One region of the Nonomuraea sp. NPDC052116 genome, then DNA from elsewhere that is predicted to be linked to it. Evidence: riboswitches for the same ligand, from Rfam matches in the RefSeq annotation. Region 1 holds a riboswitch; each other region holds the start of a gene.
The links. Region 1 has a riboswitch for cobalamin ahead of AB0L65_RS00185 (ribonucleoside-diphosphate reductase subunit alpha). Riboswitches for the same ligand answer to the same signal wherever they lie in the genome.

Region 1 (10,398 bases):
AGCGGGATGCGGTATTTGCCGGCCAGGTACCTGACCAGCTTGGCCGACGAACGGTACATCGCCTCCGTGTACCAGGTGCCCTTGGCCAGGTAGCCCTCGTGCTCGATCCCGATCGAACGGGTGTTGACGTCCCAGTTGCCCGCGTGCCAGGCGATGTCGTTGGTCGCCACGTGCTGGGCGACATGTCCGTCTCGGGAGCGGATCGTGTAGTGCCAGCTCACGTACCTCGGGTTGCGGATCAAGGACGGGATGCCCTGGTAGGAGCCCTCCGTGTCGTGAATGACGATGTAGTCGACGGAACGGGACCGGCTCAGGCGGTCGTGGTTGCCGTAGTCCCGGTTCTTCTTCCTGCCGAAGCGCTCGTGGGCGGCGGGGATCCATTCGCAGGAGAGCGAACTGGGGCACTCCACCTGCCCGCCGTTTCCGGTCTTCTCCACGTTGCCGGGCTCTGTCCAGTTCTCGTCAGAGTCGGTCTGATCGTCCGTCCCGGTCTCCTCCCCGAAGAAGGTGTCGTACTGGTCGTCGTACGGGGGCGGTGGGTCGTTGTCGGTCTGCTCGTTGACCACGGGCGGCGCGGCGGCGGAGTCCTTGGCGGTTGCGGGGTCCTTGGCGGTTGCGGGGTCCTTGGCGGTGGCGGCGACGGGGTGGGGGAGGTTGGGCACGGGTACGAGGCGTACCAGGTGGCCGTCGTCGGTACGCCGCCGCGCGCCCTCCCGCATCACCGAGAACACCTCGTCGGCGAACTCACGTGCCGCGGCCGCGTCCTCCGCGCCCGAGTAGCGGGCGACGGCCGCGTACCAGTCGGCCGGGTTGCCGCTCGGGCGGTCCTGGTACGAGGCAAGGAGGGCGGCGCCGCCCCTGATGTTGGCGGCCGGGTCGGTGCGCAGCCGGGCGGGGTCCGCGCCGATGAGGCGCCCGGCCTCGGGCAGCGTGGTGGGCGGCGGCGCCGCGCTCAGCGCCGACGCGGGAGGGGCTTCGGCGAACGTACGGGCCAGCGGGCGGGCGTCGTCCCCCCTGGCGTCGCCGAGCGCGTCACCGATCGGCCACGCGTGCCCGCCCCCGGTCGAGAAGGCATGCGTGTCCTGGGCGGCGGCGCTCAAGGGGCTGAGCGTGTCGGCGGGGAACGCGTCCACCAGGTGCATCGGCCCGTAGCCGCCCGCCGTGCTCGGCGACCCGCCGTTCGCGTCCCAGCGGGACTCCAGGTACGAGACGCCGAGCAGCACGCTCTCCGGCACCCCGAACTCCCGGGCGGCCGCGGCGAACTCGGCCTGCCGCCCGGAAGGGTTCGCGGGTCCGGGCACACCCCAAGGGAAGAGGCCGGGTGGGCCCGTGAGGGCAGGAGCGGTCCGGTGGCCGGAGCTCGCGAGGGCGAGGCCGGGCGGTCGCGCTGGGGCAGAGCCGGATGCGGGCATGTCCGCGGGCGCGGTGAACGTGCCGGCGGTCAGGGCGGCGGCGAGCCAGAGGCGCATGACATCTCCCCCAGGAAGGTCACGATACGACTACTCACCGTAACCTTTCCCAGAAAGGGATGGGTCAGACGGGTCGGATGATACGCATGAGATCCGCCAGATCGGCTGCGAACTCGGCATCCCAGTCATCGGGCGTCAGATGCCCGGCCAAACGGCGGTGGGCGGGCGCGTCGGCGCCGCGGCTGAGCCTGATGTCCCGGGAGGCGTCGGAGAAGCGTCCACTCACCTCGGAGAGCGCGAACCCCATCACGAACGTGCTCACCAGCCGCTCGATCCGGGGGACGTCGGTCTCCGGCACGCCCGCGTCGAGCAGCGCCTGGTAGAGCTGGTCGACCACCTGGACCCCGTCGGGCGTCGCCGAGGTGCGCAGCAGCAGGAGCGGGAAGACCGACGGGTGCTCGCGGGCCAGCCGCCGGGTGGCCCAGGCGATCGCACCCAGGCGCTCCTGCCAGGTCTGGCCGGGATCGCCGGGCGCGAGCCGGTCGAGCAGGCGGCCGACGAGGCCGTCGAGCAGCTCATCCTTGTTCCGGAAATATCCGTACAGGGCCATGGGTGTTACTCCGACCCGCTCGGCGACGGCCCGCATGGACAGGGCTTCGAGGCCGCGCTCGTCGGCGATGGCGAGGGCCGCGTCGAGGATTTCCGGCTGCCGGGAGGTCTTGAGCTTCCGCACCGCGTCAGTCTACAGTGTAGAGCAGTCTACATCGTAGACTGGGAAGGGGCATGGGCTGATGGCGCGCACGAGCGGGCTGGTGGAGGCGGCCGGGCTGGTCAAGCGGTACGGCGACGTCGCCGCGCTGGACGGCTTCGACCTGCGGGTGGAGCCGGGCGAGATCGTCGGGCTGGTCGGCCACAACGGCGCGGGCAAGACGACGTTCTTCGAGATCGCCGCGGGATTGGCACGCCCGGACGCCGGGCGTGTCGCGGTGCGGGGCGAGGTGGGGATGGCGCCCCAGCAGCTCGCCCTCTACCCCAGCGTCACCGTACGGGAGACGTTGCGGCTGTTCGGCGGGCTGGCCGGGCTGCGGCGGCGCGCGCTGGCCGGGGCCGTCGAAGCCGTGGCGGAGGAACTGGCGCTGACCGGGGTGCTCGACCGGCGGGTGAGCGTGCTCTCCGGCGGCCAGCAGCGCCGCGCGCAGGCGGCCACCGCCCTCCTGCCCGACCCGGACGTGCTCCTGCTCGACGAGCCCACGGCGGGCGCCGACCCCGAGACCCGCACCGCCCTCCTGGCGGCGGTGCGCCGCAGGGCGGACGGCGGCGCGGCGGTCGTCTACTGCACGCACTACCTCCCCGAGCTCACCGAGCTGAAGGCCACGATCGCCGTCGCGCGGAGCGGGCGGGTGATCGCCAGGGGCACGGGCGCCGAGCTGCTCAAGGGGCTGCCTGGCGAGGTCCGCGTCACCCTGGACGACGACGAGATCACGGTCGCGACCACCGACCCCACCGCCACCCTGGCCGCCCTGCTGCGCGACCTCGACCGCCCGGTGCGCGGCATCGACATCCGCCAGCCGTCGCTCGACGACCTCTACGAAGATCTCCGAAAGGAGCCCGCGGATGCCGCGTGAGACGATGCACCGCATCGCCGTGCTGGCCGCGCACAACGTGCTCCTGCGCCGGCGCGACCCGGCCCACCTGGTCAGCTACCTGGTCATGCCCATGGTCCTCATGCTCGTCTTCAAGTCGATGCTGCGCGAGCCCGCCCAGGTCGTGACGGGCCTGCTGGTCATGTTCTCGGTGCTGTCGATGGCCGATGTGGCCACGGCCGGCCTCGCCGAACGCACCTGGCACACCTGGGACCGCCTCAGGACCACCAGGGCCCGCGTCCCGGAGATCATGATCGGCAAGGCCCTGCCGGTGTTCGCCGTGCTGGTCCTCCAGCAGGTCGTGCTGCTCGCGTACGGGATGATCGTGGTGGGGCTGCGGCCGGTCGGGACGGCGTGGCCGCCGGCCCTGGCCCTGGCCGTGGCGGCGTGGTGCTTCGCGCTGCTCGGCGTCGGCACGGCCCTGGCCGGGGTGGTGCGCAGCCAGGGGGAGCTGAGCACGCTCTGCAACATCGCGGCGCTGTCGGTCAGCGCGCTGGGCGGCGCGCTGGTGCCGTACGCGATGATGCCCGCCTGGGCGCAGGCGATCGCGCCGATCTCGCCCGGATACTGGGCGACCACCATGCTCCAGGCCGCCGTCAGGGGCGACGTCGCGGGCACGGCCCGCCCCGCGACCGTCCTCGTCGGCCTCGGTCTCGCCGCCGGAGCCTTCGCCTGGTGGCGCTTCGGCAGGGGCTGGGGCCGCGGCAGCCTGCTCTAGACAGGCGTTCGAGTTAATTCCTGCCCGATTTCGGGCAGGAAGTTGAAGTGTCTCGTTCCAGATGCGTAATGTCCTCGTCTGTGTCCCCGGCACGACATCCCTACGAAGACCTCATCGTCCACCTCACCGAGACGAGCCCGCTGGGCCCGGGTGAGGCGGCGAAGGTGATCGCCGACGTGCTGTCGTACTTCTCCGAGTCCGTCGAGGAGTACGTCCGCCGCCGGCACGCCGAGCTGAAAACGGTCGGCCACACCAACGACGAGATCTTCCCCAGGATCGCCGCCGAATTACGCGGTCGGCGGGTCGCGGCACCGGAGCTGTCCCTGCGGCAGCTGCGCAGGATCGTCTACGGATGAAGAGGAGACCTCGATGTGCGGAATCGTGGCCTATGTCGGCCCACGGGACGCGGCGCCCATCCTGCTGGAGGGCCTGCAGCGTCTGGAGTACCGGGGGTACGACTCGGCCGGGGTCGTGGTGTCCAACCGGGGGCTCAAGCTACGCAAGGTCAAGGGCCGCGTGGCGGACCTGGCCAAGGTCGTGCCGGCCAGGTTCAAGGGCACCCTGGGCATCGGGCACACCCGCTGGGCCACGCACGGCGTGCCGAGTGACGAGAACGCCCATCCCCACCTGTCCTCCGACGAGCGCATCGCGGTCGTGCACAACGGCATCATCGAGAACGCCGGCGAGCTGCGCGCGAAGCTGGAGGCCGACGGCGTGGTGTTCGCCTCCGAGACGGACACCGAGGTGCTCGCGCACCTGATCGCGCGCGCCGCCGACGAGAACGACTCCCTGGAGGAGGCGGTCAGGAAGACGCTCAAGAGCATCGTCGGCACGTACGGCATCGCGGTCATCGACCGCGAACGCCCCGGCGAGGTGGTCGTGGCGCGCAACGGCAGCCCGATCGTGCTGGGCATCGGCGAGAAGGAGATGTTCGCCGCCTCCGACGTGGCCGCGCTCGTCCGCTACACGCGCCAGGTCGTGCACCTGGAGGACGGCGAGCTGGCCGTGCTCAAGGCCGACGGCTTCCACACCTTCGCCAGCGACGCCCGCGAGACCGCCAAGGAGCCGCTGACCGTCGACTGGGACGCCGGCCACTACGACACCGGCGGCTACGAGCACTACCTGCTCAAGGAGATCTCCGAGCAGCCCGAGACGATCACCCGTACGATGAGCGGCCGGCTCGACGAGCGCTTCCACGTGGCCCACCTGGGCGGGCTCAACATGGACGCCCGCGAGACGCGGGGCTTCCGCCGGGTGAAGATCATCGGCTGCGGGTCCGCGTACTACTCGGGACAGATCGGGGCACAGCTCATCGAGGAGCTGGCCCGCATCCCGTCCGACGCCGAGCCCGCCAGCGAGTTCCGCTACCGCAATCCGGTCGTCGACCCCGACACGCTCTACGTCGCCATCAGCCAGTCGGGCGAGACGTACGACACGCTCGCCGCCGTGCAAGAGCTCAAGCGCAAGGGCGGCCGCGTCATCGGCATCGTCAACGCGGTCGGCAGCGCCATCGCCCGCGAGGTGGACGGCGGCATCTACCTGCACGCGGGTCCCGAGGTCTCGGTGGCCTCGACCAAGGCGTTCACCTCGACGTCGCTGGCGTTCGCGCTGCTCGCGCTGCACCTGGGCCGGGTGCGCGACCTGTCGCCCGCCGACGGGCGGCGCATCGTCGACGGCCTGCGCAGGCTGCCGGGGCAGATCGAGGAGATCCTCACCCAGAGCGACAAGATCGCCGAGCTGGCGCAGAAGTACGCCAAGCACCCGAGCATGATGTTCGTGGGCCGCGTGCGCGGCTACCCGGTGGCCAGGGAGGGCGCGCAGAAGCTCAAGGAGATCTCGTACGTGCACGCCGAGGCGTACCCGGCCAGCGAGCTCAAGCACGGGCCGCTCGCGCTGATCGGCCCCGACATGCCGACGGTCGCCATCGTCCCCGACGATGAGCTGCTCGACAAGAACCTCACCACGCTGGGCGAGATCCGCGCCCGCGGCGGGCAGGTGCTCATGGTCGGTCACCGCGAGCCCGACGTCAAGCTGGCCGACGACGTGATCGTGATCCCCAAGAACGAGATCGAGCTGGACCCGATCCTGCTCACGATCCCGCTTCAGCTGCTCGCGTACTATGCCGCGGTGGCGCTCGGCCGGGATGTGGACAAGCCTCGCAATCTCGCCAAGAGCGTCACGGTTGAATAAACAGGCTAATTTGGCCTCAAACCTCGTTATCTTGCTGCGGACGACATAAATTCGATACGTGCGGCAGTTCGACGCTGAGAGGCCCAATCTCGCACGCATGTACGATTACATGCTCGGCGGGAAGGACAACTTCGCGGTCGACCGCCAGGCCATCGAGCAGCTCGCCGAGCTGATCCCGGAGGCGGTCCCGCTGGCCCGCGCAAACCGGGCCTTCCTCCAGCGTGCCGTGCGCTACGTGGCCGCCGCCGGGGTACGGCAGTTCCTCGACCTCGGCAGCGGGCTGCCGACCCAGGGCAGCGCGCACGAGGTGGCGCCCGAGGCCCGGGTCGTCTACGTCGATCGCGATCCGGTCGTCGCCGCACACGCCACGGCCCTGCTCGGACACTCGGGCAGGGCCGCGCTCGTGGAGGCGGACCTCCTGGATCCCGACGCGGTGCTGGCGGGGGCGGGCGGGTTCCTGGACCTGCGCCGGCCGGTCGGGGTGCTGCTCGTGTCGATCCTGCACTTCCTGCCGGATTCGGCGCGGCCGCGGCAGGCTCTGGCGACCCTGCGCGAGCGGCTGGCGCCGGGCAGCTACCTGGTGATCACCCACGCCACCTCGATGGGCCGCCTGGAGGACGGGCGGCGCTACCGGGGCGCCTCCTCGGACGATCCGAGCGGCGGCACCGACCGCACGCCCGCCGAGATCCGCGCCTTCTTCGGCGACTTCCCGCTGGAGCCGCCGGGCCTGGTGCAGGCCGTCGACTGGCGTCCCGACCGGCCCAAGCTGGTGGGGGACTGGTCGCTGCCGTCGTCCCTGATGGCCGGGGTCGGCAAAAAGCCACTATAAGAGATATGTGTATCTCTGCGTATTGTGTCGATAACTTAGAGTGAGCGATGACTCGCGATGCTCGGGGGAGAGGCACATGCGCCGTCGGCGGTTCTTCGCATGGGGGCTGGGCCTGGCCGCGTGCGCGGCCGGCTGCGGGACGGAGCGCTTCGCCGGGAGCGCGGCCGGCCTGCGCGCCCGATACTCGATCAGCCCTCAGGGGCGCCGCTGGGAGCGCGTCGGGCAGGCGTTCGCCGATGCGGCCCGGGCGGCCGGATACGAGAGCGGCGCGGGCGTGAGGATCATGGTGAGCGGGCTGCCCGCGCTGGCCGCCGCCGAGCTGAACAACGCCCAGACCCTCCTGGACACCGCGACCCCCCTGTCCAGGCTCGCCGGCGAGGTCGAGGTCGTGGTCGTGCCCGTCCACTCGCCGTTCGGGGACTTCGAGGCGTTCGGCGCCCACCTGCTCGCCAGTCCGGGCCAGACGCAGCTGGCGGGCGGGCCCCAGGGCGAGCCCGACCACCTGCTGTTCGGCCTGATCGCCAGGGGGCTCGGCGCCGACACCCGCCAGCTCGACTACACCGGCTATCCCAGCAGCCAGGAGGCCGTCACCGCGCTGCTGTCCGGCAAGGCCGCGGCGGCCGCGGGCCCGCTGGCCGACTGGCGCGCGAGCATCAAGGCCGGCCAGGTCAAGGCGCTCGCGGTGTCCTCGGCCAGGCAGGTGCCCGGCCTCGACGCGCCGACGCTGCTGGAGTCCGGCGTACGGGTCGACTTCACGGATTGGGCGGCGGCCTTCGGGCCCGAGCGCATGCCGGACGAGAGCCGCGAATCGGCCATCCGCATGTGCGAGGACGTGACCGGGTCGGCCGACTGGGAGGCGGCCTGCCGGTCCGCGGGCTGGATCTCGATCCCGCTCAGCGGCGCCGACTTCAAGCAGTGGCTGGGCTCCGAGGTCGAGCGCACCCGCGCCGTCCTGCGGGATCTCGGTCTGCTCGGTGCCACCAAAGCCACAACATGCTGGGGTAGTTGCGGGAACGGCCACTAGATGTAGGATCCTGCTCGTCGCTGGTTCGCCTCTCCGGAGGCGGAGCAAAAGGGAACCCGGTGTGATTCCGGGGCTGCCCCGCAGCGGTGAGCGGGAACGACCGCCGTCAGGTGCACTGGAGCGATCTGGGAAGCGACGGCCAGTAGGAGCGATGCGCGCGCCCGCGAGCCCGAAGACCTGCCAGCGGTGTGCCCGGGCCGCCCGCCCGGCACGAAGTGACCATGGCCTCGCGGGAGGGCCGGGGAGCGAAACGGCCGGGGGATGATCCGCGCCGCCGTGCTCTCGCGCGCCCTCACGGGGGACGAGCTCGCGAGGAGAGAGCACGTGACGCAGATCATCGAGGTCGATCGCCGTCTGGCCATCGAGGAGGCCGCCGCCCGGGTCATCACCGACCCGGCCAACTCCCGGGTCGCCGCCCGGCTCCTGGCCGAGGAGATCGCCGACGAGGCCGCCGCGCACGGGGTGCGGACGTTCTCCGAGTCCATCGCCGCCACCCACGCGGCCGGGCTGATCCAGGACGGGCTGGCGGAGTTCGTCGCCGCGCACGCCGCCGAGCTGGACGCGCTGGTCTCCGTGGAGGCGGACGACCGGTTCGAGTATTTCGGGTTGCGCACCGTCTACGACCGCTACCTGCTGCGCCACCCCGAGACGCGGGCGGTGCTGGAGCGCCCGCAGCACTTCTTCCTCCGCGTGGCCTGCGGGCTGTCGGAGTCGGTGGCGGAGGCCGCCGAGCTCTACGCGCTCATGTCCACGCTGTCGTACCTGCCCAGCTCGCCCACCCTGTTCAACTCGGGCGCGCGCCGCCCGCAGCTGTCGTCGTGTTTCCTGCTCGACTCGCCGCGCGACGAGCTGGAGGCGATCTACGACCGGTACGGGCAGGTGGCGCGGCTGTCGAAGTACGCCGGAGGCATCGGCATCGCCTGGACGCGGGTGCGCTCGCGCGGCTCCCTGATCCGGGGCACCAACGGCCACTCCAACGGCATCGTCCCGTGGCTGCGCACGCTCGACTCGTCCGTCGCGGCCGTCAACCAGGGCGGGCGGCGCAAGGGTGCGGCCTGCGTCTACCTGGAGACCTGGCACGCCGACATCGAGGAGTTCCTGGAGCTGCGCGACAACACCGGCGAGGACGCCCGCCGCACCCACAACCTGAACCTGGCGAACTGGGTGCCCGACGAGTTCATGCGCCGGGTGGAGGCGGACGAGGTCTGGTCGCTGTTCGACCCGAAGGAGGTGCCCGACCTCACCGACCTGTACGGTGACGCGTTCACGCGGGCGTACCGCGCGTACGAGGCCGCCGGGCGACATGTCCGGCAGATCCCGGCCAGGACCCTGTACGGCCGGATGATGCGCACGCTCGCCCAGACCGGGAACGGCTGGATGACCTTCAAGGACGCCGCCAACCGCACCTCCAACCAGACCGGCCGCCCCGGGAACGTCATCCACCTGTCGAACCTGTGCACCGAGATCCTGGAGGTCACCAGCGACGCCGAGACCGCGGTCTGCAACCTCGGCTCGATCAACCTGGCCGCCTGCCTGCTCGACGGCGACCTGGACTGGGACCGGCTGCGCGGCACCGTGCGCACGGCCGTGCGCTTCCTGGACCGGACCATCGACCTGGGCTTCTACCCGACGCCCGAGGCCGAGGCGGCGAACAGGCGCTGGCGGCCCATCGGGCTCGGCGTCATGGGCCTGGCCGACGTGTTCTTCACGCTGCGGCTGCCGTTCGACTCGCCCGAGGCGCTGGAGCTGTCCACCAGGATCGCCGAGGAGATCGCGCTGGCCGCGTACGACACCTCGGCCGACCTGGCGGCCGAGCGCGGCCGGCACCCGTCGTACGCGGAGACGCGGGCGGCCGGGGGAGTGCTGCACCCGGACCACTACGTCACGAGCACGCCGCGCTGGGACGCCGTGCGGGAGAAGGTCGCCCGCACCGGCCTGCGCAACTCGCTCATGATCGCCATCGCGCCCACCGCCACGATCGCCTCCATCGCCGGCTGCTACGAGTGCATCGAGCCGCAGGTGTCCAACGTGTTCAAGCGCGAGACGCTGTCGGGCGAGTTCTTGCAGGTCAACCGGTATCTGGTGGCCGATCTGCAGGCGCGCGGGCTGTGGACGCAGCAGCTGCGGGACGACATCAAGCGGGCCGACGGCTCGGTCCAGACGGTCCCCGGCATCCCCGACGACCTCAAGGTGCTCTACCGCACCGCCTGGGAGCTGCCGCAGAAGGCGCTGATCGACCTGGCCGCCGCGCGCCAGCCGTACATCGACCAGTCCCAGTCCCTGAACCTCTTCATGGCCAGCCCGACCATCGGCAAGCTCTCGTCGATGTACGCCTACGCCTGGAAGCGGGGCCTGAAGACCACGTACTACCTGCGCTCCCGGCCCGCCACCCGCATCGCCCAGACCACCGTCCAGGCGGCCCCCGCAGAGGCCGCCGCGGAGGCGATCGCCTGCTCCCTGGAGAACCCCGAGACCTGCGAAGCCTGCCAGTAAGGAGACTGTTGTGCTGCTCGACCCAGGCATGGACCTCACGCTGCGGCCCATGCGCTACCCGGACTTCTACGAACGCTACCGTGCGGCCATCC
Region 2 (10,398 bases), on a different contig from region 1:
GCCCCTTCTGCCCGGCATCCATGGGGTGGCGAACCTTGCCCATCTCCGTCACCAGGTCCGCCACTTCGATCAGCCGCTCGGGCGCGTCCCTGCCGGTGATCACCACGTGCTGGTTGCCGGGCCGTCCGGCGAGCGCGGCCACCACGTCGTCCAGCTCCAGCCAGCCCCACTTCAGCGGGTACGTGAACTCGTCCAGCACGTAGAACCGGTACGTCTCGGCCGCCAGGTCCCGCTTGATCTGCTCCCACCCTTCACGGGCGTCGGCCGCGTGGTCCTCCTCGGCGCCCGGCCGCTGGATCCACGACCAGCCCTCGCCCATCTTGTGCCAGGTCACCGAGCCGCCCTCGCCCGTCTCCCCCAGCACCTTCAGCGCCCGCTCCTCGCCGATGCGCCACTTGGCCGACTTCACGAACTGGAACACCCCGACCGGCCAGCCCTGGTTCCAGGCCCGCAACGCCATCCCGAACGCCGCGGTCGACTTGCCCTTGCCGGGACCGGTGTGCACGACCAGCAGCGGCCGGTTGCGGCGCTGCCGGGTCGTGAGGCCGTCTTCGGGGACGACGGCGGGCTTTCCCTGCGGCATGCTCAGACCGCCTTCCTGTGATCGCGCACGACCGACCCGAGATCGGCCAGGAAGTCGAGGGAGACGAGTCGGGCCCGCAACCGGGCCGCCAGCCGGACCGCCAGGCCCAGCCGTACGGGGCCGCTCTCGCAGTCCACGACCACCGCCGCCGTGCCCTCCAGCAGCGCCGCCGCCCGGTCCACGTCGCCGCCCGCCGTGGCGCGCCCGTCCGTCACCAGCACCAGCAGCGGCCGCCGCGCGGGGTCGCGCAGCCGTTCGATACGCAGCACCTCGGCGGCCCGCGCCAGCCCGGCCGCCAGCGGGGTGCGCCCGCCGGTCGGCAGCGAACGCAACCGCGCCGCGCCCGCCTCCACCGACGAGGTCGGCGGCAGCGCGACCGCCGCGCCCCGGCCGCGGAAGGTGACCAGGCCGACCTTGTCGCGCCGCTGGTAGGCGTCGAGCAGCAGGCTGAGGACCGCCGTCTTGACCGCGGTCATCCGCTTGCGCGCCGCCATAGAGCCGCTCGCGTCCACCACGAACAGCACGAGGTTGCCCTCCCTGCCCTCGCGCACCACCTCGCGCAGGTCGTCCTCGCGCAGCACCAGGCCGGGGCCGCGGCGCCCGCGCCGCAGCTGGTGGGGGGCGGCGGCCAGGACCGTCGCCGTCACGTGCAGGTCGCGCACGCGTCCGGCGGGGCGGCGCGAGCCGGTGGCCCGGCCGTGCGGGGTGCGCGAGCGCGACCGCCGCCCCGCAGCGCCCTCGCCGACCCCGGGCACCTCCAGCAACGGCACCCGGTACGGCGCCGCCACCCCGGCCACCCGCCCGGCCGCTTCCTTCCCTGGCCCTCCGCTGTGCTCCGGCACCGCGCCATCGTCGGCGGCCGACGGCGCTGTGCCCTCGACGGCCGGCAGCGATTCCCTGCTCCCGGCGTCGTCGGCCGCTGGATACCTGCCGTCAAACGCACGGTCCTGCCGGTGCCCGCCATCCGGCCCGGGCCCGCCACCCTCGGACCCGCCACCGCCAGGACCGCCTTCAGGACCGCCTTCAGGACCGCCTTCCGAGCCGCCGGGTGGCGGGGTGCCGTCTCCGGCCGTCGTCGGCGAGCCCTCCGGCCCGCCAGGTCCGGAAATATCAGGACCTCCGCCGTCGGGATCGTCCGGATCCTCCTCATCCCCCGACGTCCTCGCCAGCAGCTCGTCCAGCAGGCCCTCGTCCAGCCCTGGCGCGTCGAACGGATCGCGCCGCCGCCGGTGCGGCAGCGACAGCCGGGCCGCCGCACGCACGTCCTCGGTGGTCACCACATCCCTGCCCTGCCAGGCGGCGTGGGCGATGGCGGTGCTCGCCGTCACCAGGTCGGCCCGCAGGCCGTCCACCTCGAACGCCGCGCACACGGTCGCGATCTGCCGCAGCCGCGCGTCGGGCAGCCGCACACCCGGCACCCGGGCGCGGGCCTGCGCGATCCGGCTCGCCAGCGCCGTTTCCTCGGCCGCCCACCGGGCCGCGAACGCGCCGGGGTCCGCGTCGAAGGCGAGCCGCCTGCGCACCACCTCGGCGCGCTCCTCCGGGTTCCTGGACGCCTTGACCTCGACGGTCAGCCCGAACCTGTCCAGCAACTGCGGCCGGAGCTCGCCCTCCTCCGGGTTCATGGTCCCGACCAGCAGGAACCTGGCGGCGTGCCGTACCGACACCGACTCGCGCTCCACGTAGCACGTGCCCAGGGCCGCCGCGTCGAGCAGCAGGTCGACGAGGTGGTCGTGGAGGAGGTTCACCTCGTCCACGTAGAGGACGCCGCGGTGGGCGGCGGCCAGCAGGCCCGGCTCGAACGCCTTCACCCCTTCCGTGAGCGCCCGCTCCACGTCCAGGGAGCCGACCAGCCGGTCCTCCGAGGCGCCGACCGGCAGCTCCACCAGCGCGGCCGGGCGCTCCAGCCCCTGGCCCCCGGGTTCGTGCGGCCCGTCCGGGCATCCGGCGTCGGGCGCGGCCGGGTCGCAGGCGAACCGGCATCCGGGCACCACGGTCACGGCGGGCAGCTGGGCGGCCAGCGCGCGCACGATGGTCGACTTGGCGGTGCCCTTCTCCCCGCGTACGAGCACGCCGCCCGCCCGCGGGGAGACCGCGTTGAGGACCAGCGCCAGCTTCAGGTCGTCGAGCCCGACGACCGCGCTGAACGGATATGTGACGATCAAATCAGAACCTTCCGGTTGACATGGGCGACCCGCCAGCCGGCGCGCGTGACGGTCAGCTCGGTGACGGACAGCGGCGCGAGATCGAATCGGGCGGCGCTCAGCGGGTCCAGCCCGAGCGCGTAGCCGAGCGCCGCGCGGATGGCGCCCGCGTCGCAGACGGCGACGACGCCGGGCTCCGCGCGTACGGACTCGAGCCAGGCGGCGACCCGCCCGGCGTGCGCGGCCAGGCTCTCACCGCCGTGCGGGGCCGCGTGCGGGTCGGTCAGCCAGCTCGCCAGCGCGTCCGGCTCCTCCCGCGCGACCCGCTCGTACGGCTGGCCCTGCCACCGGCCGCAATCCACCTCCGCCAGCGCCGGGACCACCCGCGCCGCCAGTCCGAGCGCGGCGACGGTCTGGCCGGCGGCAACACTGGGAGCCGCCCACGCCACCGCCCCGGCCGCCGCCCTGGCCACCGTCTGGGTCAAGGCGGCGGCCCTGGCCAGGCTCGCCGCGTCGGCGTCCGCGTCGGGCGCGGGGAAGCAGGCGGCCCGCATCCCCGGCGTGCTCGCGTGCCGTACGAGCAGCACCCCGCTCAGCCCGGCGACGCGGCGGTCACCGGGCGGCGGGCCGCCCGGTCGCAGGCCCACCCGAACAGCACGCCGAAGGCCGCCCAGAAGACGAGCTGCGTCCCCAGCGACGCGAGCCTGAACTGCCACAACAGCGTGGCGGGGAAACCGTCGGGCACCTCGTCCACGGTCGGCAGCAGGGTCCACGCCGCGACCACCGGAATCAGGAACGCCGCCACCGCCGCGCCCCACCGCGCCCACGGCCCGGCGGTGACCCGGCGCGCGGTGGCCACCGCGATCGCCGTCGCGGCCAGCCCGACGAGGATCGTGACCACGTAGAGCAGGGTGCGGCTGTTGATCGTCTCCGGGTCGCCCACGGCCGGTGGGTTGGCCGGATATTTCACGAACGGCACAAGGATCACCGCCACGAACGCCGTCCCGGCGGCGGCGAGGGCCAGCCCGCCGTCCGACCGGGGGCCGACCCGTCCGCGCAGGCCCGCGTACACGAGGGCGAAGATCCCTCCCACGGCCAGCCCGTACAGGCCCGTGGCCAGGAAGAGCCCGGCCTTCTGTCCCGGCCTGCTGACGAGTGCCTCCTCGCCGTGGTCATGGCCGGGCGCTTCCTGGGCGGCATGGGCCTCCTCCAGCGCGATGGCGCTGTCCACCCCCGGTTCCCCGAAGGCGAAGGCGAAGCCGCCCGCGATCAATCCGGCCAGCAGGCCCAGAAGCAGGCCCCTGACCAGCAGGGTGCGTACCATGCGCGCGCCTCAGTGGCAGGGAACGCCGAGCAGGTGGCGTCCGTCGTGCATGAGTTCGTGCAGGTAGGCACCGGTTTGCGAGATGGCCCCGTTGTCCATCAGCACCAGGTAGGCGACCAGCAGCAGCACCGGAACGGCGAGCAGCCACAGCCGCAGACGGGGGAAGGGGATTGCCGAAGGAGTGGACAGACCACTCATACATGCCTCCTCAGGGATGACGCGTCCCGACCAACGAGGTCACGGAAGTCCAAGCGACCTGGCTCCCGGGATCTACGTCCCGGATACAGTGGCGCGTCCGCACCGGCATCTCACCGGATTTCCCTTGGACAATCGTGAAATCTACCGGAATGTATCCCTTACTCCCGTTCGAGTCAATGACGCGAGCGCCGCGTAAGGTACGGGGGATGAGGCGGTTCCTGGATGGGCCGGCCGCGGCGATCGTGGTCGGGATGTTCTGGTTGCCGCCGACGTTCGCCTCCGCGGACCGGTCACGGTTGGTGGCCGGGCTGGTGCTGGCCTGCGTCACAGGCGCGGTGATGGCCTTGCGGCGGCGACTGCCGGTCGTGTCACCGCTGCTCGCCGCGGGCGCGACCATCGCCGGGAGTGTCCTGGGGGTGTGCCAGGACCCGATGCTGGCCGCGGCCTGGTGCCTGTATCCGCTCGCGGTCGCGCGCGCCGACCGCACCCGTACGATCGTCCTCGTCCTCGCCGGCCTCCTCACGGCGCTGGCGACGGTGGCGGCGGTCCCGGGCGAGGACGCGAGCGGCGCCGGGCAGCGGCTGACGCTGGCCGTGGCCGCGTTGAGCGTGTCCTGGCTGCTCGGCACGGCGGTCGGCAGGCAACTCGCGGCCGCCCGGGAGGCGGAGCGGGCCCGGGTGCAACTGGCGGTGGCGCGTGACGTGCACGACGTCGTCGGCCACGCGCTCGGCGTGATCAGCGCGGAGGCGGGGGTGACCCGGAGCCTGGCCGACGCGAGCGAGCAGGAGTTACGCGACACGCTGGCCGGCGTCGAGTCGCACGCGAGGAGGGCGCTGGAGGAGATGCAGGCCCTGGTACGGGGGCTGCGTCCGAGCCCGGCGCGCCGGAAGGTGTCGCGGGGATCGCGCGGCTGGACGGACTCGTGGCGGCGACCCGCGCGGCGGGCGTGGGCGTCGAGGCGAGGATCGAGGTGAACGGCCTGGTCGACGACGTGGCCGGGGCGGTGGCGTACCGGATCGTCCAGGAGTCGCTGAGCAACGTGGTGCGGTACGCGGCGGGCGCGGCCTGCTCGGTGCACCTTCGGCAGGACGGCGGGGAGATCGTCGTGCGGGTCCGCGACCACGGCCCGGGGGCTGGGCCGGCGCGCGGCGAAAACGGGTCGGCGCGCGGCGGGGACGGGTCGGGGCTGCGGGGGATGCGTGAGCGGGCGCGGCTGGTGGGCGGCACGGTGACCTGGGGAAACCATCCGGAGGGCGGGTTCGAGGTGCGCGCCAGGCTGCCGGTCCGGAGCGCGTCTTGAGCGGGGTCGTCAGCGTCTTCCTGGCGGATGACGACGACCGCTTCCGGGCCGCGTACCGGAAGTTGTTCGACCGGACCGAGGGGTTCCGGGTCGCCGGGGAGGCGGGCGACGGCGAGACGGCCGCGCGGCTCGTAGGCGCGCTCAAGCCCGCGGTGGCGCTGCTCGACGTTCAGATGCCGGGCATGAACGGCCTGGAGGCGGCGCGCCGCATCCTCCCGGACGCGGCCACCCGGGTGATCATGCTGACCACCTTCGACCTGGACGAGTACGTCTATGAGGCGCTGACCCTCGGCGCGTCGGGGTTCCTGCTGAAGAACGCGTCCCCGCAGGAGGTGCTCCAGGCCGTCCGCACGGTCCACGCCGGCCACGCCATGCTGGCGCCGGAGGTCACCGCTCGCCTGATCCGCCGCTGCGCGCCTCAGCCGCCCGCGCGGCGGCACGCGTTCGCCGGGCAGGTGCTGTCCGAGCGCGAGGTGCAGGTCGTGCGGCTCGTCGCACGCGGGCACTCCAACCAGCAGATCGCCGACGAGCTGTTCCTGAGTGTGGAGACGGTCCGCACGTATCTGCGGCGCATGTTCGCCAAGCTCGGCGTGAACGACCGCACGCACCTGGCCGTGCTCGCCCACGAGGCGGGACTGCTGTACGAACCCCGGTAGGTGTCTCCTTTCGGGGGACGCGAGCAGATGCCCTCCCGCCCCAGGCTGGCGACGTCCATCCGAGGCGAGGCAGGCGATGATCGAGATCTCACAACTCAGCAAGCGTTACGGGGCCAAGACGGCCGTGGAGGAGGTCAGCTTCACCGCGCGTCCCGGCCGGGTCACCGGCTTCCTGGGCCCGAACGGCGCCGGCAAGTCCAGCACGCTGCGCGTCCTGCTGGGCCTGGACGCGGCGAGCGCGGGCACCGCGTTGGTCAACGGGATGCGGTACCGCGACCTGAGGCATCCCCTGCGCACGGTGGGGGCGCTCCTGGACGGAGCCGGCCCGGTGCCCGAGCGCCGCGGCGTCGATCACCTCACCTGGATCGCGCAGTCCAACCGGATCCCGCGGCGCAGGGTCCGGGAGGTGCTCGAACTCGTGGGGCTGGACGAGGCGGCGCGGCGGCGGGTGAGGACGTACTCGCTGGGGATGGGGCAGCGGCTCGGCCTGGCCGCGGCGCTGCTCGGCGAGCCCGAGATCCTGGTGCTCGACGAGCCGGTGAACGGGCTGGATCCCGAGGGCATCCGCTGGATCCGGCGCTTCCTGCGGGACTACGCGGCGGCCGGCCGTACCGTGCTGCTCTCCAGCCACCTGATGACGGAAATGTCCGGCACCGCGGATGACGTGGTCGTCATCAACCGCGGGCGCGTCGTCACCCACGGCTCGCTCGCCCAGGTCACCGCCGGGCACCACTCGCTGGAGGAGGCGTTCTTCGCGCTGACCGGCGACCCCGCGAGGCCGGGGTGGTGAGCGCCGTGCGGGCCGAGCTGACCAAGATCCTCACCCTGCCGCGCGTGTGGATCGCCACGGGCGTCGTCCTCGGCCTTCACGCGCTGGTCCTGATCCAGTCGGTCCGGCTGAACGCCGAGGCGGTCGCGGGCATCACCCCCAACGGCGTCATCGAGATCTTCACCGGGACGCCGCAACCGGCGGCCGAGGCGATCCTCGGTCTCCTCGCCGCGTCCTCACTGCAGATGGGCCTGCTCGTACCGGTCCTCGCCGCGATGATCGCCGGGCAGGAGTTCCGCTCGCACCAGCTCGGGGTGACGGTGCTGGCCATGCCGCGGCGAGGCCGGCTGATCGCGGCCAAGGCCGTGGCGACCGCCGCATACCTGCTCCTCGTGGCGGTCCTGATCGCGGGGATCAGCACCGCCTTCATGTACGCCGCCGTCCAGGACTGGAACCCGGGCCTGCTCGTGACGGGCGCCGCGTTCCTCGGCCACGGGAGGTTCGTGGCCTTCGCGGTCCTGTCCGGGCTGACCGGCTTCGGGATCACCGTCATCGCGCGCAGCACGCTCGTCGGCGTCATCGCCACCATCGCCCAGATCGCGGTCACCATGACACAGGCACTGGCCGGGGCCGCTCCCGCCCTGGACGCGCTCCTCCCCGTCAGCGCCGCCCGGAACCTGCTGCTCGACCCCGGGATCAACCGGCTCACCGCAGGCCCCGGGCACGCCCTCCTCGTGCTGATCGCGTGGGCGGGGGTCACGACGGCGGTCGCCGGGATCACGCTCGGCAGGAGGGATGCGCGATGAACGCCATCCGGCTCGCCGATCTGCTGCGCGCGGAGCTCACCAAGACCCGCACGCTCCCGGCGACCTGGGTCGCCCTGGGTGTCGCCTCCGCCGCGAACACCGTGCTCGGTCTCCTGGCGGCGACGGACTCCGTACGGCTCGCCGGGCCGGACGGGCCGGTCGCGATCGGGCAGCTGGACACCCTCATGGTCGCGCCGGTCTACGTCTTCGTCGCGATCGCCGTCTTCGCGGCGGGCAGCGAGTACCGCGCCGGGCAGCTGCGCGTCAGCCTGGCCGCCGTCCCCGGCCGGCACCGGCTGGCCGCCGCCAAGCTCGCCGCGGTCACGGCGGCCTGCCTGCTCGCGGCGGGCCCCGCGGTCCTGCCCGGCCACCTCGTCCGGCCGGTCGCTGATCCGGCCGCCCTCCTGACGGTGTATCTCCTGCTCAGCCTCATCGGATACGGCTTCGCCGTCGTCGCGAGGGGCGTCGTGGCGCCGCTCGCCGTGCTGTTCGTCACGCCGGTCCTCATCTCGCCGGCGCTGCGCGGCAGCATGCCGGACGCGGTGCGGCTCCTCCCCCACGAGGCGGCCCTCAGCCTCCTCGGCCTGCCCGCGGACCCGGCCACCGCCCTGAACCGCACGGGCGGGCTGCTGACGCTGATCGCCTGGGCCGGCCTATCCGTCGGAGCCGGCTGGGCGGCCCTCGTCAGGCGGGACGCCTGAGGTGTTACGTTACGTTCCTTGCTCTTTGATCGGTTGAGGACTGCTGATGAGACAGGACGTGCGCGTCCCGCTGCCGGACGGCGGTTCGCTGGAGGCGACGGTGGCACTGCCACAGGGGACGACGCCCGCGGCCGGCTGGCCGGGCGTGGTGGTCCTGCACGAGATCTACGGCATCGAACCGGACATGCTGGACGTGGTGGACCTGTTCGCCGAGCACGGGTACGCGGCCGTCTTACCGGACCTGTACAGCCACGGCACCAGGGTCGGGTGCCTGACGCGGGCCATGCACCAGTTCGTGACGGAGAAGCCGGGCCAACCGGCCGCCGACATCGACGCCACCCGGCAGTGGCTGGCCGGCCGCGACGACGTCGACGGCGGCCGGCTCGGCGTGATCGGCTTCTGCATGGGCGGCGGGTTCGCCCTCGCGTACGCGGCGAGCGCGCCGCCCGGTGTACGGGCCGCGTCGGTCAACTACGGCGCGGTCCCCCGCGACCAGGAGCGGCTGCGGTCGGTGTGCCCGGTCGTGGGCTCCTACGGCGGCCGCGACCAGGGCTTCGGGCGGCACGGCACGCGGCTGCGCGAGCACATGCGGGCGCTCGGCCTCGAGCACGACGTCGAGATCTATCCGGACGCCGGGCACTCCTTCATGACCGACGGCCATCACCCCGTCGCGAAGCTCGCGCTCTTCCCGCTGCGTCACGGCCTCGTCCGCGCGGCGGCGGACGACGCGTGGCGGCGCACGTTCGCCTTCTTCGACAGGTACGTGGCAGGCGGCGCGTAGCGCATAAAGGCGGGAGGCCGCACGGCCTCCCGCATGTGGGGTCAGACCAGCGGCAGGCGCCGCACGCCGGTCATGGTCGGCATGGGCATGAACACCACGGGGTCCTCCGGATCGGTGCGAAGGTGGTCGAACCGGTCGAGCAGGATGTTGAGGGCGACCCGGCCCTCCAGCCTGGCCAGGGGGGCGCCCAGGCAGAAGTGGATGCCGCGGCCGAAGGCGAGATGCGGGTTGGGGTCGCGGTCGGGGTCGAAGACGTCGGGGGCGGCGAACTGCCGGGCATCCCGGTTGGCCGCCCCGAGCCAGAGCAGGACCGTCTGATCGGCCGGTATCGTCACGCCGCCGAGCTCGGCCTCGCGGGTGGTGCCGCGGGCGATCAGGGCGAACGGGGTGAAGAAGCGCAGGGACTCCTCGATGATCGCCGGGATCGCGGCGCGGTCGGCCCGCGCCCTGTCCTGGTGCTCGGGGAAGGCGTCCAGGGCCAGCACCGTGTTGCCGAGCAGCATCGTCGTGGTGACGTGCCCGGCCAGCAGCAGGACGATCGCGAAGTTGACCACCTGCTCGTCGGGCAGGTGCTCCCCGTCCACCTCGGCCTCGACCAGCTTCGTGAGCAGGTCGGCGCGCGGCCGGCGGCGGCGTTCGGCGGCATGGCCGGCGAGGTAGGCGGACATCTCCCACCACGACTTCATCGTGGTCTCCGTGTCCTGGTCCCGCCGTTCGAAGAGGTCGTCGAACGAGACCTTGGTGTCCTGCCGGAACAGCGTGTCGGCCCACTGCTTGAACAGCTCGCGATCGCTGCTGGGCACGCCCAGCAGTTCGGCGATGACGATGACCGGGAGCGGGTAGGCCAGGTCGCGCACCAGCTCGAACCCGCCGCGCTCGCGCGCCGCGTCGAGCAGTTCGTGGGTGACGGCGGCGATCCTCGGCTCGAGGTCCGCGACGACCTTGCGGGTGAAGGCGCTGCTGACCAGCTTGCGCAGCTTGCCGTGCTCCGGCGGGTCGATCTGGGTGATGAAGCCCTCCAGTGACAGCCCTTCCGGCTTCTGGTCCTCGGGGGCCAGGCGAAGGGTGTCGGAGGAGTACGTCGCGGGGTCGCCGAAGACCTCGTGCGTCTCGGGGTAACCGTAGACGTTCCACAT
Region 3 (10,398 bases), on a different contig from region 1:
CTGGCCACCGGCATCGCCCGGGTCATCACCTCGGGCACCTCGGTCAAGGCCGGGCTCATCGGCGCCGACGGCGCGCCGGTGGCGCTCTGCCAGGTGGACGGCCGCCGCTGGTCGACGCTGGAGGGCCGGGCGGTGCTGCGTACCGAGCCTGAGCAGGTGGCCGACGCCGAGCACCGCTACGCCGCCCGCTACAAGCCGCCGCGCCCCAACCCGGCGCGGGTGGTCGTGGAGATCCAGGTGACGCGCGTCCTGGGCAACGTGTGATCACGGTCGTCGGCGTCGGCGCGGACGGCTGGGACGGGTTGTCCCCGGACGCGCGGCGCGCGCTGGAGGCCGCCGAGGTGCTCATGGGCGGGCGCAGGCAGCTCGACCTCGTGCCCGCGCCGGCCGCCGAACGCGTGGCCTGGCCCTCCCCGCTGCTGCCCGCGCTGCCCTCCCTCATGGAGACGTACGCCGGGCGCGAGGTGTGCGTGCTGGCCAGCGGCGATCCCCTGTTCTACGGCATCGGCGCCACGCTGGTGCGCTTGCTGGGCGCGGCGAACATCCGCGTGGTGCCGCACGTCTCGTCGCTGTCGCTGGCGTGCGCCCGGCTCGGCTGGCCGGTGGAGCAGGTGGACGTGGTCAGCCTCGTGGGCCGCCCCCCTGCCGCGCTGAACGCCGCCATCCTGCCGGGGCGGCGGCTCGTCGTGCTCGGCGCCGGCCGCGACTCCCCGTCCCTGGTGGCCGGGCTGGCGACCGGGCTCGGGTACGGCCCCAGCCCCATGACCGTCCTGTCGGACCTGGGCGCGGACTCGGAGAGCGTACTGACGGGGACGGCGGAGACCTGGGAATCACGGGAAGCCGCCCCCTCCGCGCTGAACGTGATCGCCCTCGAGTGCGTCCCCGCCCCCGGCGCCGAACCTCTCCCCCACGTGCCCGGCCTGCCCGATGCCGCGTTCGAGCACGATGGGCAGCTCACCAAGCGGGAGGTCCGCGCCGTCAGCCTGTCGCGGCTCGCCCCGCTGCCCGGGCAGACGCTGTGGGACGTGGGCGCCGGCGCGGGCAGCATCGCCGTCGAGTGGATGCGCAGCCATCCGGCGTGCGCGGCCGTGGCGATCGAGAGCAGGGCCGACCGCGCCGCCGCCATCGCGCGCAACGCCGACCGGCTCGGCGTGCCGGCGCTGCGGATCGTCGAAGGCAGGGCGCCGGCCGCGCTCAAGGGCCTGCCGGCGCCGGACGCGGTGTTCGTCGGCGGCGGCCTGACCGTGCCCGGGCTGCTGGAGACCTGCTGGGCCGCGCTGCGGCCCGGCGGCAGGCTGGTGGCGAACGCCGTCACCCTGGAGTCCGAGTCCGTCATGGCCCAGTGGTACGCCCGGCTCGGCGGCGATCTGGTCCGCCTGGCCGTACAGCGGGCCTCACCCGTCGGCTCCTTCACGGGCTGGCGGGCCGCGATGCCGGTGACCGTGTGGTCGGTCACCAGGAAGGACGTGCCGTGACCGTGTACTTCATCGGGGCGGGCCCCGGCGCCGCCGATCTGATCACGCTGCGCGGCCTGCGGCGGCTGCAGTCGTCGCCGGTCTGCCTGTACGCGGGTTCGCTCGTGCCCCGCGAACTCCTGGACGCCTGCCTCGTGGGAACCAGGCTCGTCGACACCGCGAACCTCACCCTCGACGAGATCGTGGTGGAGCTGCTCGCCGCCCACCGCGCGGGCCTGGACGTGGCGCGGCTGCACTCCGGCGACCCGTCGGTGTTCAGCGCGGTGGCCGAGCAGATGCGCAGGCTGGACGAGCTCGGCGTGCCGTACGAGGTGGTCCCGGGCGTGCCGGCGTTCGCGGCGGCGGCGGCCGCGCTGGGCAGGGAGCTGACCGTGCCCGGCGTCGGGCAGACCGTCATCCTGACCCGCACCTCGGCGCGGGCCACGCCGATGCCCGAAGGGGAGGACCTGAAGACCCTGGGCGCGAGCGGCGCCACGATCGTGCTGCACCTGGCCGTGCAGCGGATCGAGGCGGTGGTGGAGGAGCTGCTGCCCTCCTACGGGCCGGACTGCCCGGTGGCGGTGGTGGCCCGGGCCAGCAGGCCCGACGAGGTGATCCTGCGCGGCACGCTGGCGGACATCGCCGGGCAGGTCCAGGCGGCCGGGATCCGGCGTACGGCGGTGATCGTCGTCGGCCGGGTGCTGTCGGCCACGCAGTTCCCCGACAGCCACCTCTACAGCGCGGAGCGGGAACGGCCGTGCGACGGGTCCTGATCCTGGGCGGCACGGCCGAGGCGCGGGCGCTGGCCGCCGAGTTGTCCGGCGGGCTGTCCGACTGCGGCGTTCATGTGGTGTCCTCGCTGGCCGGGCGGGTGAGCAACCCGCGGTTGCCGGTCGGGGAGGTGCGCGAGGGCGGGTTCGGCGGGCCGGACGGGCTGGCCGCCTGGCTGGCGGCCGAGCGGATCGACGCCCTGGTGGACGCCACGCACCCGTTCGCGGCGCGGATGACGGCCTCGGCGGCCGAGGCGTCGGCGCGGACGGGCGTGCCGCTGCTGGTCCTGCGCCGCCCGGGCTGGCGGGAGGGACCGGGCGACACCTGGCAGCGCGTGCCCTCCCTGCACGCGGCCGCCGCACGACTGTCCGAGGCGGCCACACGACGGTCCGAGACCGCCGCGCGGCCGGGCGGTGGTCCGGTGCGGGTGTTCCTGACCACCGGCCGGCGGAGCCTGCCGGTCTTCACCGGTCTGGCCGGGGTGTGGCTGCTGGCCAGGTCCGTCGATCCGCCCGAACCGCCGGTCCCGGACCACGTGCACGTCCTGCTGGACCGCGGGCCGTACACGGTCGAGGGTGAACGCGCCCTCATCCGCGAGCACCGGCTGGACGTGCTGGTCACCAAGGACAGCGGCGGGCCGATGACCACCGCCAAGCTGGTCGCGGCCCGCGAGCTCGGACTGCCGGTGATCATGGTGGACCGGCCGCCACTGCCCGCCGGCGTCCGGCTGGTGGAGACCGCCGCGGACGCGGCCGCCTGGGCTCAGGGATAGCGGCGCGGCGTGTAGACGACGCCGCGCTCGGTGACCTGGGTCGTCGAGGAGCCGACGATCAGCAGGCAGCGCATGTCCACCTGCGCGGGGTCGAGCTCGCCGAGCGTGGTGACGGTGACGCTCTCCCGCTCGCCGCCGACGTCGCGCCCGATCACCACCGGGGTGGCGGCGTCGCGGTGCTCCAGCAGCAGGTCACGGGCGGCGGCGACCTGCCACGTACGGCTGCGCGAGGCCGGGTTGTAGATCGCCAGCACCAGGTCCGCCTTCGCGGCGGCGCTCAGCCGGCCGGCCACCACCTCCCACGGCTTGAGCAGGTCCGACAGCGACAGCACGCAGTAGTCGTGGCCCAGCGGCGCGCCGACCCGGCTGGCCACGGCCTGGGCGGCGGTCAGCCCGGGGACGATCCGCACCGGCACGTCCGGGAAGCCGGCCGCGGCCTCCAGCACGGCGCTGGCCATCGCGAACACTCCCGGGTCGCCGGAGGACACCACGGCCACCCGCGCGCCGTCGCGGGCCAGCTCCAGCGCGTGCCGGGCGCGCTCGGCCTCCACCCGGTTGTCGGTGCGGTGGCGGCGCTGGCGCGGGTTCGGGGCGACGCGGTCCACGTACGGGCCGTACCCGACGAGGTCGGTCGCCGCCGCCAGAGCTTCCTGGGCCTCGGGCGTGAGCCATGGCCGCCCGGCGGGCCCGAGGCCCACCACGACCACCTCGCCCCGGGTCTCCGCAGCGGGCGGTTCGGGGACGAAGGTCCGCTCGGCGGGGCTGGCGAGCAGGGCCAGCGAGAAGTACGGTACGCCGTCGGCGTCCACGTCCTTGAGCGGCGCGACCCGTTCGGCTCCCATGGTGGCGCGCTCGACGTACCAGGCGTCGTCCAGCCGACCGGCCTCGGCCAGCGCGTCGCGGACCTTCTCGAACGTCCGGCCCAGCTTGAGCACCGCCGCCGAGTCGGTGCCGCGGAGCCTCTCCGCCAGCACCTCGGCGGGCAGCGTGCCGGGCAGCACGGTCAGCACCTCGTCCCGCTCCACCAACGGCCGGCCCAGCACGGCCGAGGCGGCGCTGACGGAGGTGACGCCGGGCACCACCTCGGTCGGGTAGCGGTGGGCGAGCCGCTTGTGCATGTGCATGTACGAGCCGTAGAACAGCGGGTCGCCCTCGGACAGCACGACCACGGTCCGGCCCGCGTCCAGGTGGGCGGCCAGCCGCTCGGCGCAGTCGGCGTAGAAGTCGTCGAGCGCGCCCTGGTAGCCGCCGGGGTGGTCGGTGGTCTCCGTGGTCAGCGGGTAGAGCAGCAGCTCCTCGATCTGGCCTTCCTTCATGTACGGCAGCGCGATCGAGCGGGCGATGCTGCGGCCGTGCCTGGCGGCGTGGTAGGCGATCACGTCGGCCTCGCCGATCAGCCGGGCCGTCTTGACCGTGACCAGCTCGGGATCCCCGGGACCGAGCCCGACCCCGTACAGCCGTCCCGTCATCGCCATCACTCCGTCTCGTTCGCGATGGCGTTGACCGCCGCCGCCGTCATCGCACTGCCGCCGCGGCGGCCGTGCACCACCAGATATTCCAGGTCGCTGTCCGCCAGCGCCCGCTTGGACTCGGCCGCGCCGATGAACCCCACCGGGATGCCGAGCACGGCGGCGGGCCGGCCGGCGCCCTCGGCGACCAGTTCGAGCAGCCGGAACAGCGCGGTCGGCGCGTTGCCGATGGCCACCACCGCGCCGTCGAGGCGGTCGCGCCACAGCTCCAGCGCGGCGGCGCTGCGCGTGGTGCCGAGCCGTTCGGCCAGCTCCGGGACGCCGGGGTCGCCCAGCGTGCACACGACGGCGTTGTCCGCGGGCAGCCGGCGCCGGGTCACGCCGGAGGCGACCATCTGCGCGTCGCACAGCACGGGCGCGCCCCTTCGCAGCGCCGCGCGCGCCCGGACGACCACGGCAGGCGACCAGTCCAGGTCGGTCACGAGGTCGGTCATGCCGCAGGCGTGGATCATCCGCACCGCCACCTGCGCGACCTCGGGCGGCATCCCGGTGAGGTCGGTCTCGGCACGGATGGTCGCGAACGAGCGCCGGTAGATCTCGGCCCCGTCGCGGATGTAGTCGCTCACTGATGCCTTTCCTGGTATCCGTCGCCGGTGGCGACCATCTGGACGACCCGGCCGCGCGGCAGCCCGCAGCGCCGCTTGCAACCGGCCCAATGCACGGGCGTCTCCGGAGGGCCGTCCAGGGTCGCCACCCAGCGCCGCGCGTCCTCCTGGACGTCGGCCAGGGACTTGGCGCAGCCCGGACGGCCGGTGCAGGCGCTCACCCCGGCCCACGGCGACGCCGGGTCCGTCACCAGCCCGGCCGCCTCCAGCATTCGCGCCGCCCGGCCGGCGGCGGCGGGCGGCAGGTCGAGGAGTACGACGGTCCGCCACGGCGTCAGCCGGATGGGCACGTCGGCAGCGTCTCCCGGGTCGGCCGCGCCGGTGGCGTCTCCCGGATCGGGCACGCCGGTGGCGTCTCCCGGACCAGGCGCACCATCGGCACTCCCCGGATCGGGCGCACCGATGGTGCCGGCCGGGCCGTTCACCTCGGCCGCCGCGGCGATGGCGCGTGCCTGGGCGGCGGACAGCCGTCCGAGCGGCACCACGACCTCCAGCGCCACCCGCCCGTCGCGCTGCTCGATTCGCCCGGCGTGCGGCTGGTGTCCGGAGTGGGCATCGGCGGCGCGGTCGGCGGTGCCGGTGTGGTCGTGGGGGGCGGTGTGGTCGCGGGAGGCGGTGGTGGTGTGGAGGCGGGTGGCGATGCGGGCGGGGCCGTTGTCCAGCTCCGCGATCCGCCACGCCCCCCGATCCCCTTCCGGCCGTTCGTCGAGGAACGCCTCGGCGGCGGCGATCATGCGTTCGGCCGCCGCGTCCGCCCCCACGGCGAGCCCGATGTCCACGCCCGCCAGCAGCAGCCGCCCGTCGAAGAACGTGACGTCGGCCCCCAGCGCGAGCATGTCGCCACTGCCCTCGTCCACCGCGAACAGGAACCGCCCCGGCAGCCCGGCCAGCCGGGGCCGCGAGCACAGCGCCCGGTCCAGCGCCGCCACCAGGGGCTGCGGATCCAGCAGGCCGGGGCCCGTGCGACCGCCGAGCGGCGAGGCCACGATGTTGCGTACGCGCTCGTGCGCCTGCGACGGCAGCAGTCCGGCGGCGGCGATCCGCTCGGCGAAGGCGGCGGGTGAGCGCAGGCCGCGCACCTGGACGTTCGCCCGGGAGGTCAGCTCGATCACGTCCGAGCCGAGGTCGGCCGCGCAGGCGGCCAGCTCGCGCAGCCGGGCGGGTGAGATCGCGCCGCCGGGCAGGCGGACGCGGGCCAGCGGGCCGTCGGCGGCCTCGTGCACCTGTAGCGCCCCCGGACAGGCGTCGGGGCGCATACGTCCGGAAAAGTCGGCTATGGACACGATCAGGATGGTAACGCCACTTCTGGCGGGGGTCGCTCTTGTCGTAGGCTCCCTGTAGGCGATGGCTAGGGAGGAAGCCGGTGCGAATCCGGCGCGGTCCCGCCACTGTGACCGGGGAGCGAACCCCACCGCAGGCCACTGCCCGGAGACGGGTGGGAAGGCCGGGGTGAGCGCTGATCCGGGAGCCAGGAGACTCCGGCCGCCGCGACACCCGCGACCGGGGCGAGGACCCCGAGGGAGGATTGCGCCGTGCCTGGCGACAGCCGTACCGTCCTGCTGCTCTCGACCTCCGACACCGACCTGCTCAGCGCTCGCGCGAGCGGTGCCGCCTACCGGCTGGGCAACCCGGCCCGGCTGGCGGCCGAGGACCTGCCCGCCCTGCTGGAGGGCGCCGACGTGGTCGTGGTGCGCCTGCTCGGCGGCCGTCGCGCCTGGGAGGAGGGCCTGGACGCGCTGCTGGCCGGCCCTCTGCCGGTGGTGGTGCTGGGCGGCGAGCAGGCGCCCGACGCCGAGCTGATGGAGCTGTCCACGGTCAGCGGCGGCGTCTGCGCCGAGGCCCATGCGTACCTGGCCCACGGCGGGCCGCCGAACCTGGCCGAGCTGCACGCGTTCCTGTCGGACACGGTGCTGCTGACCGGGCACGGGTTCGCGCCGCCGGAGGCCACGCCCTCGTGGGGGCTGCTGGAGCGCAACGCGCGGCCCGGGCGGGGGCCCGTGATCGGGGTGCTCTACTACCGGGCGCATCACCTGGCGGGCAACACCGCGTTCGTGGAGACGCTCTGCGCGGCCGTCGAGGAGGCGGGCGGGCAGGCGCTGCCGGTGTTCTGCTCCTCGCTGCGCACCGCCGAACCCGAGCTGCTCGACACGCTGCGCGCCGCCGACGCGCTGGTGGTGACCGTGCTGGCGGCGGGCGGCTCGCGCCCCGCGACGGCGGGCGCGGGCGGCGACGACGAGGCGTGGGACGTGGGCGCGCTGGCCGCGCTCGACGTGCCGATCCTGCAGGGGCTCTGCCTGACCACCGGCAGGCAGGCGTGGGAGGAGAACGACGACGGGCTGTCGCCGCTGGACGCCGCCTCGCAGGTGGCCATCCCGGAGTTCGACGGGCGGATCATCACGGTGCCGTTCTCGTTCAAGGAGATCGACCCCGAGGGGCTGACCGTCTACGTCGCCGACCCCGAGCGGGCCGCCCGGGTGGCGGGCATCGCGGTACGGCACGGGCTGCTCCGGCACACCCCGCCCGCCGGGCGCCGCCTGGTCGTGATGTTGTCGGCGTACCCGACCAAGCACTCCCGGGTGGGCAACGCGGTCGGCCTGGACACCCCGGCCAGCACGGTCAGGCTGCTGGCCAGGCTCGCCGAGGCCGGCTACGACCTCGGCGAGGGCTTCCCGGGCGTGGCCGAGCAGGACGGCGACGCGCTCATCCACGCGCTGATCGCCGCCGGCGGCCAGGACCAGGACTGGCTGACCGAGGAGCACCTGGCGGGCAATCCGGTACGCATCTCCGCCGCGTCCTACGAACGCTGGTACCGCACCCTGCCCGAGGGCCTGCGGACGGAGATGGAGCGGCACTGGGGGCCGCCGCCGGGCGAGCTGTTCGTGCACGAGGGTGACATCGTCCTGGCGGCGCTGCGGGCCGGGAACCTGGTGGTGATGGTGCAGCCGCCGCGCGGCTTCGGCGAGAACCCGATCGCCATCTACCACGACCCCGACCTGCCGCCCAGCCACCACTATCTGGCCGCCTACCGCTGGCTGTCGGCCGAGTTCGGGGCGCACGCGATGGTGCACGTGGGCAAGCACGGCAACCTGGAGTGGCTGCCCGGCAAGTCGGCCGGCATGTCCGCCGCGTGCGGCACCGACGCGGCCATCGGCGACCTGCCGCTGGTCTACCCGTTCCTGGTGAACGACCCCGGCGAGGGCACGCAGGCCAAGCGGCGGGCGCACGCCGTGCTGGTGGACCATCTGGTGCCGCCGATGGCGCGGGCGGAGACGTACGGCGACATCGCCCGGCTGGAGCAGCTCCTGGACGAGCACGCCACGATCGCGGCCATGGACCCGGCCAAGCTGCCCGCCATCCGCGCGCAGATCTGGACGCTCATCCAGGCCGCCCGGCTCGACCACGACCTGGGGCTGGCGGACCGGCCGCACGACAGTGAGTTCGACGACTTCATCCTGCACGTGGACGGCTGGCTGTGCGAGGTCAAGGACGCGCAGATCCGCGACGGCCTGCACGTGCTCGGGCAGGCTCCGGCCGGGCAGGTGCGCGTGGACCTGGTCCTGGCGATGCTGCGCGCCCGGCAGATGTGGTCGGGCCGCGAGACGCTGCCCGGCCTGCGCGAGGCGCTCGGCCTGGCCGAGGACGGCACGGCGGGGCTCGGCAGCGTGGACCGGGCCGAGGCGGTCGCCCGGGCGCTGGTGGAGGCCATGGAGGAACGCGGCTGGGCGCCGGATTCAGCGGCGGAGGTCGCGAGCGGGCTGCCGGACGAGCGGCGCGAACTCGTGACGCGGGTCCTCGCCTTCGCCGCCACCGAGGTGGTGCCGCGCCTGGCCCGCACCACCGACGAGCTCGACCACGTCCTGCACGCCCTGGACGGCGGCTACGTTCCCGCCGGGCCGAGCGGCTCGCCGCTGCGCGGCCTGGTCAACGTGCTGCCGACCGGCCGCAACTTCTACTCCGTCGATCCCCGCGCGATCCCGAGCCGTCTCGCCTGGGAGACCGGCCAGGCCATGGCCGAGTCGCTGCTGGAGCGCTACCGGTCGGACACCGGCGAGTGGCCGCGTTCGGTGGGGCTGTCGGTCTGGGGCACCAGCGCCATGCGCACGGCGGGCGACGACGTGGCCGAGGTGCTGGCCCTGCTCGGCATCCGCCCCGAATGGGACGAGGCCTCACGCCGGGTCACGTCCCTGGAGCCGATCCCGCTCGCCGAGCTGGGCCGTCCCAGGATCGACGTGACGGTGCGGATCAGCGGTTTCTTCCGTGACGCGTTCCCGCACGTGGTGGCCATGCTCGACGACGCCGTACGGCTGGCCGCCGGGCTGGACGAGCCGTACGAGGACAACTACGTGCGCGCCCACGTCGCCGCGACCGGGGGCGACGAGCGCCAGGCGACCATGCGCGTGTTCGGGTCGGCGCCGGGCGCGTACGGGGCCGGGCTGCTGCCCCTGATCGACAGCCGCAACTGGCGCGACGACGCCGACCTGGCCGAGGTGTACGCGGTGTGGGGCGGCTTCGCCTACGGCCGCGACCTCGACGGCGTGGCGGCCCGCCCGCAGATGGAGGACGCCTACCGCAGGATCGCGGTGGCCGCCAAGAACGTCGACACCCGCGAGCACGACATCGCCGACTCCGACGACTACTTCCAGTACCACGGCGGGATGGTCGCCACCGTCCGCGCGCTGACCGGCAGGGCCCCGGCCGCGTACGTCGGCGACAGCACCCGCCCCGACGCCGTCCGCACCCGCACCCTGTCGGAGGAGACCTCGCGCATCTTCCGGGCCAGGGTCGTCAACCCGCGCTGGCTGGCCGCGATGCGCCGCCACGGCTACAAGGGGGCCTTCGAGCTGGCCGCCACGGTCGACTACCTGTTCGGCTACGACGCCACGACAGGGGTGGTCGCCGACTGGATGTACGACAAGCTCACCGAGACGTACGTGCTCGACCCGGAGAACCAGGCGTTCATGACGCAGTCCAACCCCTGGGCCCTGCACGGCATCGCCGAACGCCTGCTGGAGGCCGCCGAGCGGGGCATGTGGCAGCACCCCGACCCGGAGGTCCTGCGCGGCCTGCAGGAGGTCTACCTCAAGACCGAGGGCGACCTGGAGGACGACACCAGCCGCTGAGCCGTCATCGGCTGCCCGGCCCAGTGCAGGTGCAGGTAGGACGCGGTCACCTGGGCGTCGCCGAACCCGTCGGCGCCGCCTTCCCAGCGGAACAGCGGCTCTCCGGCGTACTCGACGGCGGTGCGGTGGAACTCGTGCCCGCGGAAG

Region 2: it holds a riboswitch for cobalamin, as region 1 does, so the genes downstream of both, AB0L65_RS50585 (CbtB-domain containing protein) here and AB0L65_RS00185 (ribonucleoside-diphosphate reductase subunit alpha) in region 1, are expected to answer to the same signal.
Region 3: it holds a riboswitch for cobalamin, as region 1 does, so the genes downstream of both, cobN (cobaltochelatase subunit CobN) here and AB0L65_RS00185 (ribonucleoside-diphosphate reductase subunit alpha) in region 1, are expected to answer to the same signal.

The regions. Positions count from the first base shown of each region.
Region 1 covers NZ_JBFAWA010000001.1:39,029-49,426, reverse strand. Annotated here, with positions in the region: gene AB0L65_RS00225 (N-acetylmuramoyl-L-alanine amidase) at 1-1,469, opposite strand, end outside; gene AB0L65_RS00220 (TetR/AcrR family transcriptional regulator) at 1,534-2,142, opposite strand; gene AB0L65_RS00215 (ABC transporter ATP-binding protein) at 2,201-3,034, shown strand; gene AB0L65_RS00210 (ABC transporter permease) at 3,024-3,770, shown strand; gene AB0L65_RS00205 (hypothetical protein) at 3,839-4,126, shown strand; gene glmS (glutamine--fructose-6-phosphate transaminase (isomerizing)) at 4,140-5,960, shown strand; gene AB0L65_RS00195 (SAM-dependent methyltransferase) at 6,019-6,789, shown strand; gene AB0L65_RS00190 (tripartite tricarboxylate transporter substrate-binding protein) at 6,866-7,813, shown strand; cobalamin riboswitch at 7,818-8,013, shown strand; gene AB0L65_RS00185 (ribonucleoside-diphosphate reductase subunit alpha) at 8,138-10,306, shown strand; gene AB0L65_RS00180 (ribonucleotide-diphosphate reductase subunit beta) at 10,317-10,398, shown strand, end outside.
Region 2 covers NZ_JBFAWA010000040.1:31,291-41,688, forward strand. Annotated here, with positions in the region: gene cobO (cob(I)yrinic acid a,c-diamide adenosyltransferase) at 1-583, opposite strand, end outside; gene AB0L65_RS50570 (magnesium chelatase subunit D family protein) at 586-2,748, opposite strand; gene AB0L65_RS50575 (histidine phosphatase family protein) at 2,745-3,374, opposite strand; gene AB0L65_RS50580 (CbtA family protein) at 3,320-4,051, opposite strand; gene AB0L65_RS50585 (CbtB-domain containing protein) at 4,061-4,249, opposite strand; cobalamin riboswitch at 4,284-4,413, opposite strand; gene AB0L65_RS50590 (histidine kinase dimerization/phosphoacceptor domain-containing protein) at 4,456-5,223, shown strand; gene AB0L65_RS50595 (ATP-binding protein) at 5,172-5,549, shown strand; gene AB0L65_RS50600 (response regulator transcription factor) at 5,546-6,205, shown strand; gene AB0L65_RS50605 (ATP-binding cassette domain-containing protein) at 6,282-6,995, shown strand; gene AB0L65_RS50610 (ABC transporter permease) at 6,992-7,780, shown strand; gene AB0L65_RS50615 (hypothetical protein) at 7,777-8,481, shown strand; gene AB0L65_RS50620 (dienelactone hydrolase family protein) at 8,528-9,262, shown strand; gene AB0L65_RS50625 (cytochrome P450) at 9,304-10,398, opposite strand, start outside.
Region 3 covers NZ_JBFAWA010000040.1:19,744-30,141, forward strand. Annotated here, with positions in the region: gene AB0L65_RS50520 (TIGR03618 family F420-dependent PPOX class oxidoreductase) at 1-264, shown strand, start outside; gene cbiE (precorrin-6y C5,15-methyltransferase (decarboxylating) subunit CbiE) at 261-1,475, shown strand; gene cobM (precorrin-4 C(11)-methyltransferase) at 1,472-2,227, shown strand; gene AB0L65_RS50535 (cobalt-precorrin-6A reductase) at 2,212-2,997, shown strand; gene cobJ (precorrin-3B C(17)-methyltransferase) at 2,988-4,466, opposite strand; gene AB0L65_RS50545 (precorrin-8X methylmutase) at 4,472-5,092, opposite strand; gene AB0L65_RS50550 (precorrin-3B synthase) at 5,089-6,414, opposite strand; cobalamin riboswitch at 6,485-6,610, shown strand; gene cobN (cobaltochelatase subunit CobN) at 6,664-10,251, shown strand; gene AB0L65_RS50560 (cobyrinate a,c-diamide synthase) at 10,206-10,398, opposite strand, start outside.